One region of the Rhodococcus sp. NPDC049939 genome, then DNA from elsewhere that is predicted to be linked to it. Evidence: riboswitches for the same ligand, from Rfam matches in the RefSeq annotation. Region 1 holds a riboswitch; each other region holds the start of a gene.
What was found. A riboswitch is a leader RNA that binds a small molecule or an ion and turns the genes downstream of it on or off. The one in region 1 is predicted to bind thiamine pyrophosphate.
Positions count from the first base shown of each region.

Region 2: another riboswitch for thiamine pyrophosphate. It lies ahead of AB0I57_RS16395 (TenA family protein); the one in region 1 lies ahead of thiO (glycine oxidase ThiO).
Region 3: another riboswitch for thiamine pyrophosphate. It lies ahead of AB0I57_RS14075 (3-oxoacyl-ACP reductase); the one in region 1 lies ahead of thiO (glycine oxidase ThiO).

Region 1 is NZ_JBFAMC010000004.1:20,329-23,597, forward strand. Features, by position in the region: gene AB0I57_RS14975 (NUDIX hydrolase) at 78-836, shown strand; gene thiE (thiamine phosphate synthase) at 838-1,527, opposite strand; TPP riboswitch at 1,561-1,673, shown strand; gene thiO (glycine oxidase ThiO) at 1,672-2,739, shown strand; gene thiS (sulfur carrier protein ThiS) at 2,742-2,966, shown strand; gene AB0I57_RS14995 (thiazole synthase) at 2,959-3,269, shown strand, end outside.
Region 2 is NZ_JBFAMC010000004.1:310,538-313,806, forward strand. Features, by position in the region: gene AB0I57_RS16385 (ABC transporter permease) at 1-246, opposite strand, end outside; gene AB0I57_RS16390 (ABC transporter substrate-binding protein) at 224-1,255, opposite strand; gene AB0I57_RS16395 (TenA family protein) at 1,282-2,001, opposite strand; TPP riboswitch at 1,995-2,090, opposite strand; gene AB0I57_RS16400 (GNAT family N-acetyltransferase) at 2,194-2,469, opposite strand; gene AB0I57_RS16405 (DUF1116 domain-containing protein) at 2,631-3,269, opposite strand, start outside.
Region 3 is NZ_JBFAMC010000003.1:397,829-401,097, forward strand. Features, by position in the region: gene AB0I57_RS14060 (oxidoreductase) at 1-128, shown strand, start outside; gene AB0I57_RS14065 (organic hydroperoxide resistance protein) at 153-575, opposite strand; gene AB0I57_RS14070 (MarR family transcriptional regulator) at 579-1,037, opposite strand; TPP riboswitch at 1,100-1,205, shown strand; gene AB0I57_RS14075 (3-oxoacyl-ACP reductase) at 1,252-2,016, shown strand; gene AB0I57_RS14080 (LLM class flavin-dependent oxidoreductase) at 2,018-3,269, shown strand, end outside.

The DNA.
Region 1 (3,269 bases):
GGATTGCCTGCGATTGGCTCCGAGGCGAACGGCTAGTGTGAGGGAACCGAAGGTGACCCATCGGACAGGGGTAATCGATGCGTGGTGATGGTGACGGCTGGATGACGGGGCCGGACGGCAGTCGTCATTGGGGAAAACATGGCGCGGCTGGGTTGTTGCTGCGCGCGCCTATGGCTGATCGAACACCCGCGGTGTTGTTGCAACACCGCGCATTGTGGAGCCACCAGGGCGGAACGTGGGCGTTGCCCGGCGGAGCCCGGGACAGTCACGAAACCACCACCCACGCCGCTGTACGCGAAGCTCACGAAGAAGCCGGCATCAATATCGAGGCCATACGGGTCCGCGCCGAGATCCTCACGGCCAAAGCAGCGAGCGGTTGGAGTTACACCACGGTGATCGCCGATACAGAGCGGCTGATCCCCACGGTCGCAAACCGGGAAAGCGTGGAGCTGCGCTGGGTTCGGGAGGCCGATGTCGCCAGTCTGCCGCTACACCCCGGGTTCGAAGCGGGATGGCCGCGGTTGCAGACCGTCGAGGTGTCGTTGCTGCTCGATCGTCGTGCCGTGCCGGCGGAACACGCAGGCGTGACTTCACTGTCGGCGGAATTGCCCCGCACGGTTCACCTGCCCGACAGCACGTGTGGGTGGCTGCAACGCGTCGAGGTCCTCGAAGCGCCGCAGTTGACAGGTCGACTCGCCGAGTTGACCGGCCATGGCACCGCTGTGAGAACGGTGACCGCGATCGTGAGCACCGATCCCGACGTGGTCGATCGATTGCCGTCCACGATCATGGTCCTTCCGCCGTCAACTGTGCTGAGCTGGCTGAGCCGGCCGTAATCTATACGTTCTGCCGCAGCAGAGTTGAGAGTGAGCGTGCCGCCGCCTGCGGATCGGCCGCCTCGGTGATGGCCCGGACTACGACGATGCGGGTGGCGCCCGCCGCGAGGATCTCCGGTACTCGGGGTTCGTCGATGCCACCGATCGCGAACCAGGGACGGTTCGGCTGGGAATCGGCAGTAGAGCGGATCAATTCGATTCCCGCCGCGCTGCGCCCGGGCTTGGTTGGGGTGGCCCACACCGGGCCCGTGCAGAAGTAGTCGACGCCCTCCTCGATCGCCGCGAGGCTTGCCTGCGCTCGGTTGTGAGTGGATCGACCGATCAGGACATCGGAGCCCACCACCGTCCGCGCCTGGGGGACGGGCAGATCGGTCTGGCCCAGATGGAGCACGTCTGCCCCCGCTGTCAGCGCGATGTCGGCGCGGTCGTTGACCGCGAATAGCGCACCGTGCCGCCTTGCCGCGGCCGCGACCACCGACAGTGCATTCAGTTCGTCCCGAGCATCCAAAGGACCGAACTTCTTTTCCCCGGACGACCCCTTGTCACGGAGTTGGATGATGTCGACGCCGCCGGACAGCGCAGCCTCGACGAACTGCGCCAAGTCGCCCTTGTCGCGGCGCGCGTCTGTGCAGAGGTACAAGCGCGCTGTTTCGAGGCGGCGGCGGCGGTCTGCGTGAGTGGCGTGCGGCATGGTGGTCACCGCATGACGGTAGCCTCTACGCTGAGAGTGCATCACGGGAGTCCCGAGGAACGTGGGGCTGAGAGGGGGTCACGCCGAACCCGACCGTCATACCTGACCCGGATCATGCCGGCGCAGGAAGTGGAGGTGGGATTCATGCCGAGATCGGTGTCCGTCGTCGGTGGCGGCGTGATCGGTCTGTCGATTGCATGGCGTGCTGCCAGGAGTGGCTGGTCCGTCCGCCTCTACGACCCTTCGATCGGATCCGGCGCATCATGGGCGGCGGGCGGAATGATTGCCCCGCTGTCGGAGGGGTGGCCGGGCGAGGAGAGCGCTCTCGAACTGGGCAGTGCATCACTCGACCGATGGCCTGAGTTCGGCAAGGAGCTCGAAGTTGGCGCCGGTGTCGATCTGTTCACGTCGGAAAGTTCGCTCACCGTCGCGTTGGATGGCGCCGACGCGGAGGATTTGCGAACGATTGCCGAATGGGTGGGCGGCCAGGGACGGGATATGCAGATCCTCAGCCGCACCGAGGTTCGTGAACTGGAGCCGATGTTGGGCCGTGGAGTCCGGTTGGGGCTGTTGGCCATCGGTGAACTGGCCGTGGACAACCGGCTGTTGCTGCACGCGCTTCGGCAGTGCGTGGTGGATGCGGGGGTCGAGTGCATTGCGCGGGCCGTGCAGAGCCTCGAGGGGCTCGAAACGGACCAGATCGTCGTCACCGCGGGCGTTGCCTCGCCGTCGGTGTGGCCCGGACTTCCGGTTCGTCCGGTGAAGGGCGAGATACTGCGGCTGCGCTCGAGACCTGGGGTGGCACCCGCGCCTGGACGCACGGTTCGCGGCAGCGTGCACGGTCGTCCCGTATACCTGGTGCCACGCGCCGACGGCATCGTCGTGGGTGCCACTCAGTACGAGTCGGGTAACGACACCCAGGTCACGCTCGCGGGGGTGCGAGACCTGATCGCGGATGCCGAAGCGTTGATGCCGACCATCGGCGAGTACGAACTGCACGAGGTTTCTGCAGGTCTGCGCCCGATGACTCCAGACAATTTGCCGCTGATCGGCCGGGTGTCCGATCGTATCGTCGTGGCAACCGGGCACGGCCGAGGAGGAATCCTCCTGGCACCGGTCACCGCTGAAGCGACGTTGGCACTCTTGGAGGGTTCCGCGCTCGCGGAGGCGAAAGCGGCCGACGTTCGACGTTTCGAGAAGTTAGCGAGGTAGAGATGCGGGAGCAACAAGTGATGGTGCCCATCGGGATCAGTGTCAACGGCGAGGACCGCGAGTTGACGACACCGTTGACCATCGCCGAACTGCTAGAGACGATGTCCCTGCCCAGTAAGGGCATCGCAGTTGCGGTCAACGGTGAAGTGTTTCCACGTGCCCGGTGGGACGAGTCGGTGATGCGGGGCTGGGAGATCGAGATCCTCACGGCGGTACAGGGTGGCTGACGGGGCACTCGCTGCGCCCGACGGGCTCGAGATCGCGGACCGCACGTTCGATTCACGGTTGATCATGGGCACTGGCGGCGCAGCGAACCTCACAGTTCTCGAGGACGCGCTCGTCGCGTCCGGCACGGAGTTGACCACCGTTGCGATTCGCCGCGTCGATGCATCGGGCGGCACTGGTGTGCTGGACCTTCTGAACCGCCTCGGCATCGCACCGCTTCCCAACACAGCGGGCTGCCGAGGTGCAGCTGAGGCGGTGCTCACGGCACAGCTCGCCCGCGAGGCGCTCGAGACCAACTGGGTGAA
Region 2 (3,269 bases), 290 kb from region 1:
AATCGCATCGCGTGCCCGCCAGCCTTGCTGTACGACGCGCAGAGGTGACGGCAGTACTTGAGGTCGGATACCGCTGACCATGACGTACAGCTGCCATGCGCCGACGAACAGGGCCACGACCACGACCGCAGGCAGCCCCCGGCGCAGAAGCGAGGGGGTGCCTGGGGTCGCCGTGCCGTGGCCCTTTTCGGGACGCGCGCGAGAACCAGTCTGTGGACCCTTGTCAGGGCTCAGCGAGGTACTCATTGGTGAAGTACGTCGACCAGTCGGGTTCAGTGGTCAGTGGCGTCCCGTCGGGACCTGTGAGCAGGCCGTTCTGGAACAGGAAGCCGGAGTATCCCGACCATTTCTCGGCCGTCTGAGTTCCGACTCTCCCAGAACTGTCCTTCATGTACTCGCGGGACAGCATTTCCTGACTCTCCACCACCAGCGGCTCGTCCGTGAAGGCGCCCGGGTTGGCTTCGATCAGCATCTGTGCGGCACGGGCCGGGTGATCGGCGGCGTACTGGTACCCGCGCTGCAGAGCCTGAACGAACTGGCGGGCCTGATCGGGATGATCGGCCATCCATTGTTCGTTGCCCTCGATGACGAGGGCGTAGGCATCGGGGAAACCGTAGTCCGTGTAATGGAAGTACTGCATCGGAGTTCCCCGGTGCTCGGCTTCGATGCCTTCCCACGCGAAGAAGGACACGGTGAAATCGGCGTCACCTGAATAGACTGCCTCGTAAGCGGACGTGCCGAGGGTGACGGTAGTGAATTCCCCAGTGCCCCCGTCGTTACGGATGATCTGCCGCAACGTCGCCTCGCCGTCCGGATCTGCGAAACCGGCGTAGATCTTGCCGTCCAGATCCCGGGGACGGGTGATGTCGGTGCGGTCCGCCTTCACCGCGATTCCGGTTGCCCAGTGCTGTAGTGGAGCGAGCACCGACTTTATCTGTGCACCCGAGGCCCGCGAGAACGTGAACGAACTCTGGAAACTCACCCCGAACTCGGCGTTCCCCGAGTCGACGAGGGTGTCCGGCGAGGTGTCGTTGTACGGCAGAACCTGTACGTCGAGTCCAGCGTCCTGGAAATAGCCCTCTTGGAGGGCGACGAACAGGCCGGTGTGGTTGGTATTCGGCGTCCAGTCGAGCGCGAACCGGATGGTATTGCCCGACTGCGTGTTACTCGCGCAACCGGTGAGGAACGCGAGTGCAGACACGAGGACGACGGCTACCGCCGCGGTGCGTTTGCGCGCCGAAAGCACCGTGCCCATGGAGAACTTCTTGCCAGAAAACAGTGTCACGATGCGGGCCATTCCTGCTTGTTCACGACGGTATCCCAGAACATGAGCTCGTACCGGCTGGCGATCACGAACGCATCCACCATCGCTTCTCGTTGAGGGCCGGTTGCGGTGGCCGCCGCGGCGTCCACCATCTCTCGTGCGGTAGCGACGGCGGCCTGGAATTCCTCGGCGTCGTAAGTGGTCACCCACTGTGCATAGGGATGAGACGGATCAGCCGACAGCACTTCTCGTGCACTTCTTGCGAGCCGTCGTCCTACGTCGGCGTAGATCCAGAAGCACGGCAGCATTGCAGCGGCGGCCACAGGATACGGCTCGGTGGCGGCGACCGCGGTCAGGTACGAGACATACCCGAGGCATGCCTGCGAATGCTGCGGTTGAGTGTCGGACTCGGGCAGTTGACCGCTGGTCAGCAGGTTCTTGTGGAGCGAGGCTTCCACGGTTGCGGCCGTGGCCGCGGAGCCGGCCCAGAAGCCGGCCGTGTCCGGGTCCGGAGCGTGGGCTGCCACCAACGAAAGAGCTTTCGCGTACCCCGTGAGATATAGAAAGTCCTGTTCTATGTAGGTGCGAAATGCGTCCAACGGCAGGGTTCCGTCGCCGAGCCGGCGCAGAAACTCGAGTTCGTCGATCGCATCGCGCAGCACCTTGATCCGGTCCCACAAGTGGTCGGTGAATCGGGTGTGCTCGCCAGCGGCGGCAACATGGGCAGAGTCGGTCACGATGTTGACATCCCTTCGTCAGCATTACCTGAGCAGGTTTCCGGGTGTGTTCTCAGCCCCGCCCGTGCGGAGCACCCCGTGTCAGAACAAGCCGACCCTAGCACTGGGCAGGGTGCAAGCGGAAAAAGCCCTCACTGCGCGGACGTGCGGCAACGATGCTCTCGACCGCAAAGTTAGGCCCTGGCTACCGGATCAGACGAGCTCCGCGTAGCTCGGATTCTCGGAGATGTACTTGGCGACATACCAGCATGAGGGCACCACTGAGAACCCGAGGGCTTTCGTGTCGTCAAGGGCGGCCTTCACAACCTCGGCGGCAAGACCTTGCCCACGGAACTGCGGGTACGTGACGGTGTGGTTGAAGTCGCGGACGCGGCCACGCTCGGCGTAGTCGGCGTAGCCCGCCAGCTGGCCGTCGACGAAGATCTCGAACCGAGACTCCGCTACGTGATGCTCCACCGTCGTCGCCACCGGACCGCTCCTTACTTTCGTTGCCTGTATGCGGTATCGCGCCGCACGCCGTCACCCGTAGATTACCTGTCTGCTCGACAAGGGATCATTGTCTCGAGGTTGGAGCCACCAGCAGTACGTCTCACCACTCTTTCGATCATTTATCGAGGCAAGGCTGTTTTCTAAATTTCCAGATCACTGAACGCAATTGCTGCATCGACAAACGCCTCCATCGGGGGGTGGAGGGATCCAACACCAGCCGACGGATGATTCATGTGCTTGTGGGCAAGTCCGGAATTGATTGATGGCCGAATATTCTTTTCGACGATCTTCAGTATGTCGAAACCCATCGGTGAGCCACGCCCATCCAATGAAGGGACTCTGAAAGCATCACTTTCCGCTTGGGCGATGCCATACATTTGTAACGTGATGTTTCTCGCATCCTGACTTGAACCAGATATCGATTTAACGGTACCTCCAAGGCCCAGAGTCTCGGTAATAGCACTGTCACCCATATCGCGATTGACGTCCGATGGCGACAGCCCTGGCATCAACTGGCCGTGACCAACTTCTGCGAGCCCGGTGAACCACTGATCTCCCAAGCCCGAAACTTTGATGCCGAACTCGGTACCGTTGCGTGCCATTGTAGTCACGATGCTGCTGTGTTCGACGCTGCTGCCCGCGGTAGCGATCGCTTTACAGGTCGCCATAATGGGGTTCAGGGCGAACAAACTATCGTTGTAGATCAAGTTCACAATACTTGTCAGCGTTTCTTGATTTCCGCATGCCTTGATCAATCCAGGCATCAACTCTCTCAAGAA
Region 3 (3,269 bases), on a different contig from region 1:
GACTGGGTGAGCAGCGTGGTTACCCGAAGGTGGTCAGTTCGAACAAGAAATCGCGGGACGAGCGGACCGCAGCCGCTCTGTGGTCGCTGTCGGAGGACTTGACGGGCGTCGAGTACAAGTTCACCTGAGCCGACGCCCGATCAGTCCGCTACTCAGTCTTCGGTTACCTCGAGGTTGACCTCGATGTTGCCGCGAGTTGCGTTGGAGTAGGGGCACACCTGGTGCGCCTTCTCGGTCAGGTCGAGTGCTTCCTGGCGCGGCAGGTTGGGAAGTGAGACCTCGAGGGTCACGGCCAAACCGAACCCGCCGCCATCGATCGGACCGATCCCGACGCGGGCGCCGACCGCCGAGTCGGTGACATCAGCCTTGCTCTGACGGGCGATCAGCTGCAGCGCCGAGTGGAAGCACGCCGCGTACCCGGCGGCGAACAACTGCTCGGGGTTGGTTCCGTCGCCAGACCCACCCATTTCTTTGGGGATAGAGAGGTTCAGGTCGAGCTTTCCGTCCGACGTTCGGGCGTGACCGTTGCGGCCCTCTCCGGTGGCGAGGGCCTCTGCGGTGTACAGAATGTTCATGGCCTAGTTCTTTCTCGTGGGGGTTGTAGCGTTCCAACGGTGGAGCGAATCGGTGAGGCGGGTCAGGGTGTCGCGCAGGGTGCCGAGTTCGTCGACGCCCATGCCCGTCGAGTGTGTGAGTTCGGACGGGATGCCCACGGCCTCGCTGCGAAGCGCGGCGCCCGCGTCCGTGAGGTGGATGCCGACCCTGCGTTCGTCGGCAGACTCACGCCGGCGTTCGACGAGCCCGAGGGTTTCGAGCCTCTTGAGTAGGGGGGACAGTGTGCCGGTGTCGAGATCGAGAGCATCGCAGAGCTCGCTCACTCCGCGACCGTCCTGTTCCCACAGCGCCAACAGCACAAGGTACTGCGGGTAGGTCACTCCCAACTTGTCGAGAATCGACCGGTAGGTGGAAGTCATGGCCCGGGAAGCCGAGTACAGGGCGAAGCACACCTGGCGGTCGAGTGCGAGGTCATCGGTCACCGCTGAATAGTTGCACACAACTTAGTTGCGCACAACCTATTGGAGCGACGCCTACACTGTGGCCTAGTGACGTGGGGTGCTGTCCGGTCGGAATGCCGGGCGGCTGAGAACACACCCATTGAACCTGAACTGGGTAATTCCGGCGAAGGGATGTCGCGGAGTCGACGCGTGCGCTCATGAGACGTCTGTTCACCGGCGTAATGGAAGGTGAAACATGCAGTTCGACAAGCAAATCGTCCTCGTGACCGGGGGAGGCCGTGGTCTCGGAACCTCGATCGTGCGGTCGTTCGCGCGCGAGGGTGCTCGCGTAATCGTGAACTATCGGAACAGTCGGGATGCGGCCGAGGAACTGGCGTCGTCTCTCGGTGCAGGCATCGCGATTGCGCTGCAAGCCGACGTCACGGACGCGGAGCAAGTGAGAGGTTTGTACGCCGCAGCCGAGCAGCACTTCGGCTCTCCGGTGACGACGGTGGTCAACAACGCGCTGATCGACTACTCCTTCAACGGGGATGCCCGCGACGAGGCCGATGCCATCGCGTGGGAGGCGTTCGATACCCAGTTCCGGGGGAGCGTTCAAGCGGCTCTCAACACGACACAGGCTGCGCTGCCGGGTATGCGTTCTCTCGGGTTCGGCCGGATCGTCAACGTCGGAACCAACCTGTTCCAGAACCCGGTCGTCCCTTACCACGACTACACCGCCGCCAAGGCCGCGGTGTTGTCTCTGACGCGCACCCTCGCCGCCGACCTCGGTCCGGACGGCATCACCGTGAACATGGTGTCTGGTGGCCTGCTGCGCACCACCGATGCGAGCGCTGCGACGCCCGACGAGGTGTTCGACTTGATTGCGCAGAGCACTCCGTTGCGGAGCGTCACCACTCCGGACGAATTCGCCGACGCGGTACTGTTTTTCGCATCTCCGTGGTCGCGCGCGGTAACCGGCCAGAACCTCGTGGTCGACGGCGGACTGGTCAAGGACTGAAGTGATCAGGCAACTGCACTTCAACGCTTTTCTGTTCGGGTGCGGTCATCACGGTGCGTCCTGGCGGCATCCGGCGTCGCCGGTGGAACGGCTGGGCGATATCACCTACTACGAGGAACTGGCGCGGACCGCCGAACGTGGTTGCCTCGATGCGGTGTTCTTCGCGGACGGGCACTCGGTGCGCGATCCTGCTTCAGGTTCGTGGTGGTTCTTCGAGCCGCTCACCGCACTGTCGGCGATGGCTCGCGCCACCGAGCGGGTCGGCCTGGTGAGCACGGTGTCGACCACGTTCTACACGCCGTTCCACGCGGCCCGGATGCTGGCCTCGCTCGACCACATCAGCGGCGGCCGCGTCGGCTGGAACGTCGTGACGTCGATGTTCGACGCAGAGGCTCGCAACCACGGTCTAGAAGAGATGCCGTCGCACGACGAGCGGTATTCGCGTGCGGCAGAGTTCGTCGACGTGGCACTGGCCCTGTGGAATTCGTGGGAGCCGGATGCTCTCGTCCTCGACCGAGAAGGAATCTTCGCGGATCCGGCCAAGGTGAATCCGATCCATCATCGAGGCGATCACTTTCTGGTCGACGGACCACTGACCGTGCCGCACTCGCCGCAGGGCCGCCCCGTGCTGTTCCAGGCAGGCGCGTCCGATCAGGGGCGTGATCTGGCTGCCCGGTATGCCGAGGGAATATACGCAGTCGCCTACGACCTCGCGGCCGCACAGAGCTACTACGAAGACGTCAAGAGGCGCATCCGTCGGGTGGGCCGCGACCCGGACGAGGTCATCGTCATGCCAGGTCTGGTCACATATGTCGGATCGACCACCGAGGAGGCCCGGCGCAAGAAGGCGGAACTCGACGCGCTCCTACCGGTAGAGCAGTCGCTGGCGCAGCTGTCGATGTTCGTCCAGCAGGACTGCAGCGGGTGGGAACTGGACGCGCCGGTTCCAGCGCTTCCGCCGCTGTCCGAGTTCACCGGGCCGCAGGGCCGGTACGACACGATCCTGCGGATTATCGAGAAGGACCGGCCCACCGTGCGGGCCTTGCTGGGCACGTTGGCGGCCGGTGGCGGCCACTGCACGATGATCGGCACCCCGGAGTCGATCGCCGACGAGATCGAACGGTGGTTCCGCCGCGGCGGGGCCGACGGCTTCAACCTGATGCCGCCGCTATACCCGAGCGGCCTGGCCGACTTCGTCGACGAGGTGATCCCCGTGCTGGCGAAGCGGGGTCTGTTCCGTGCCCGGTACGAAA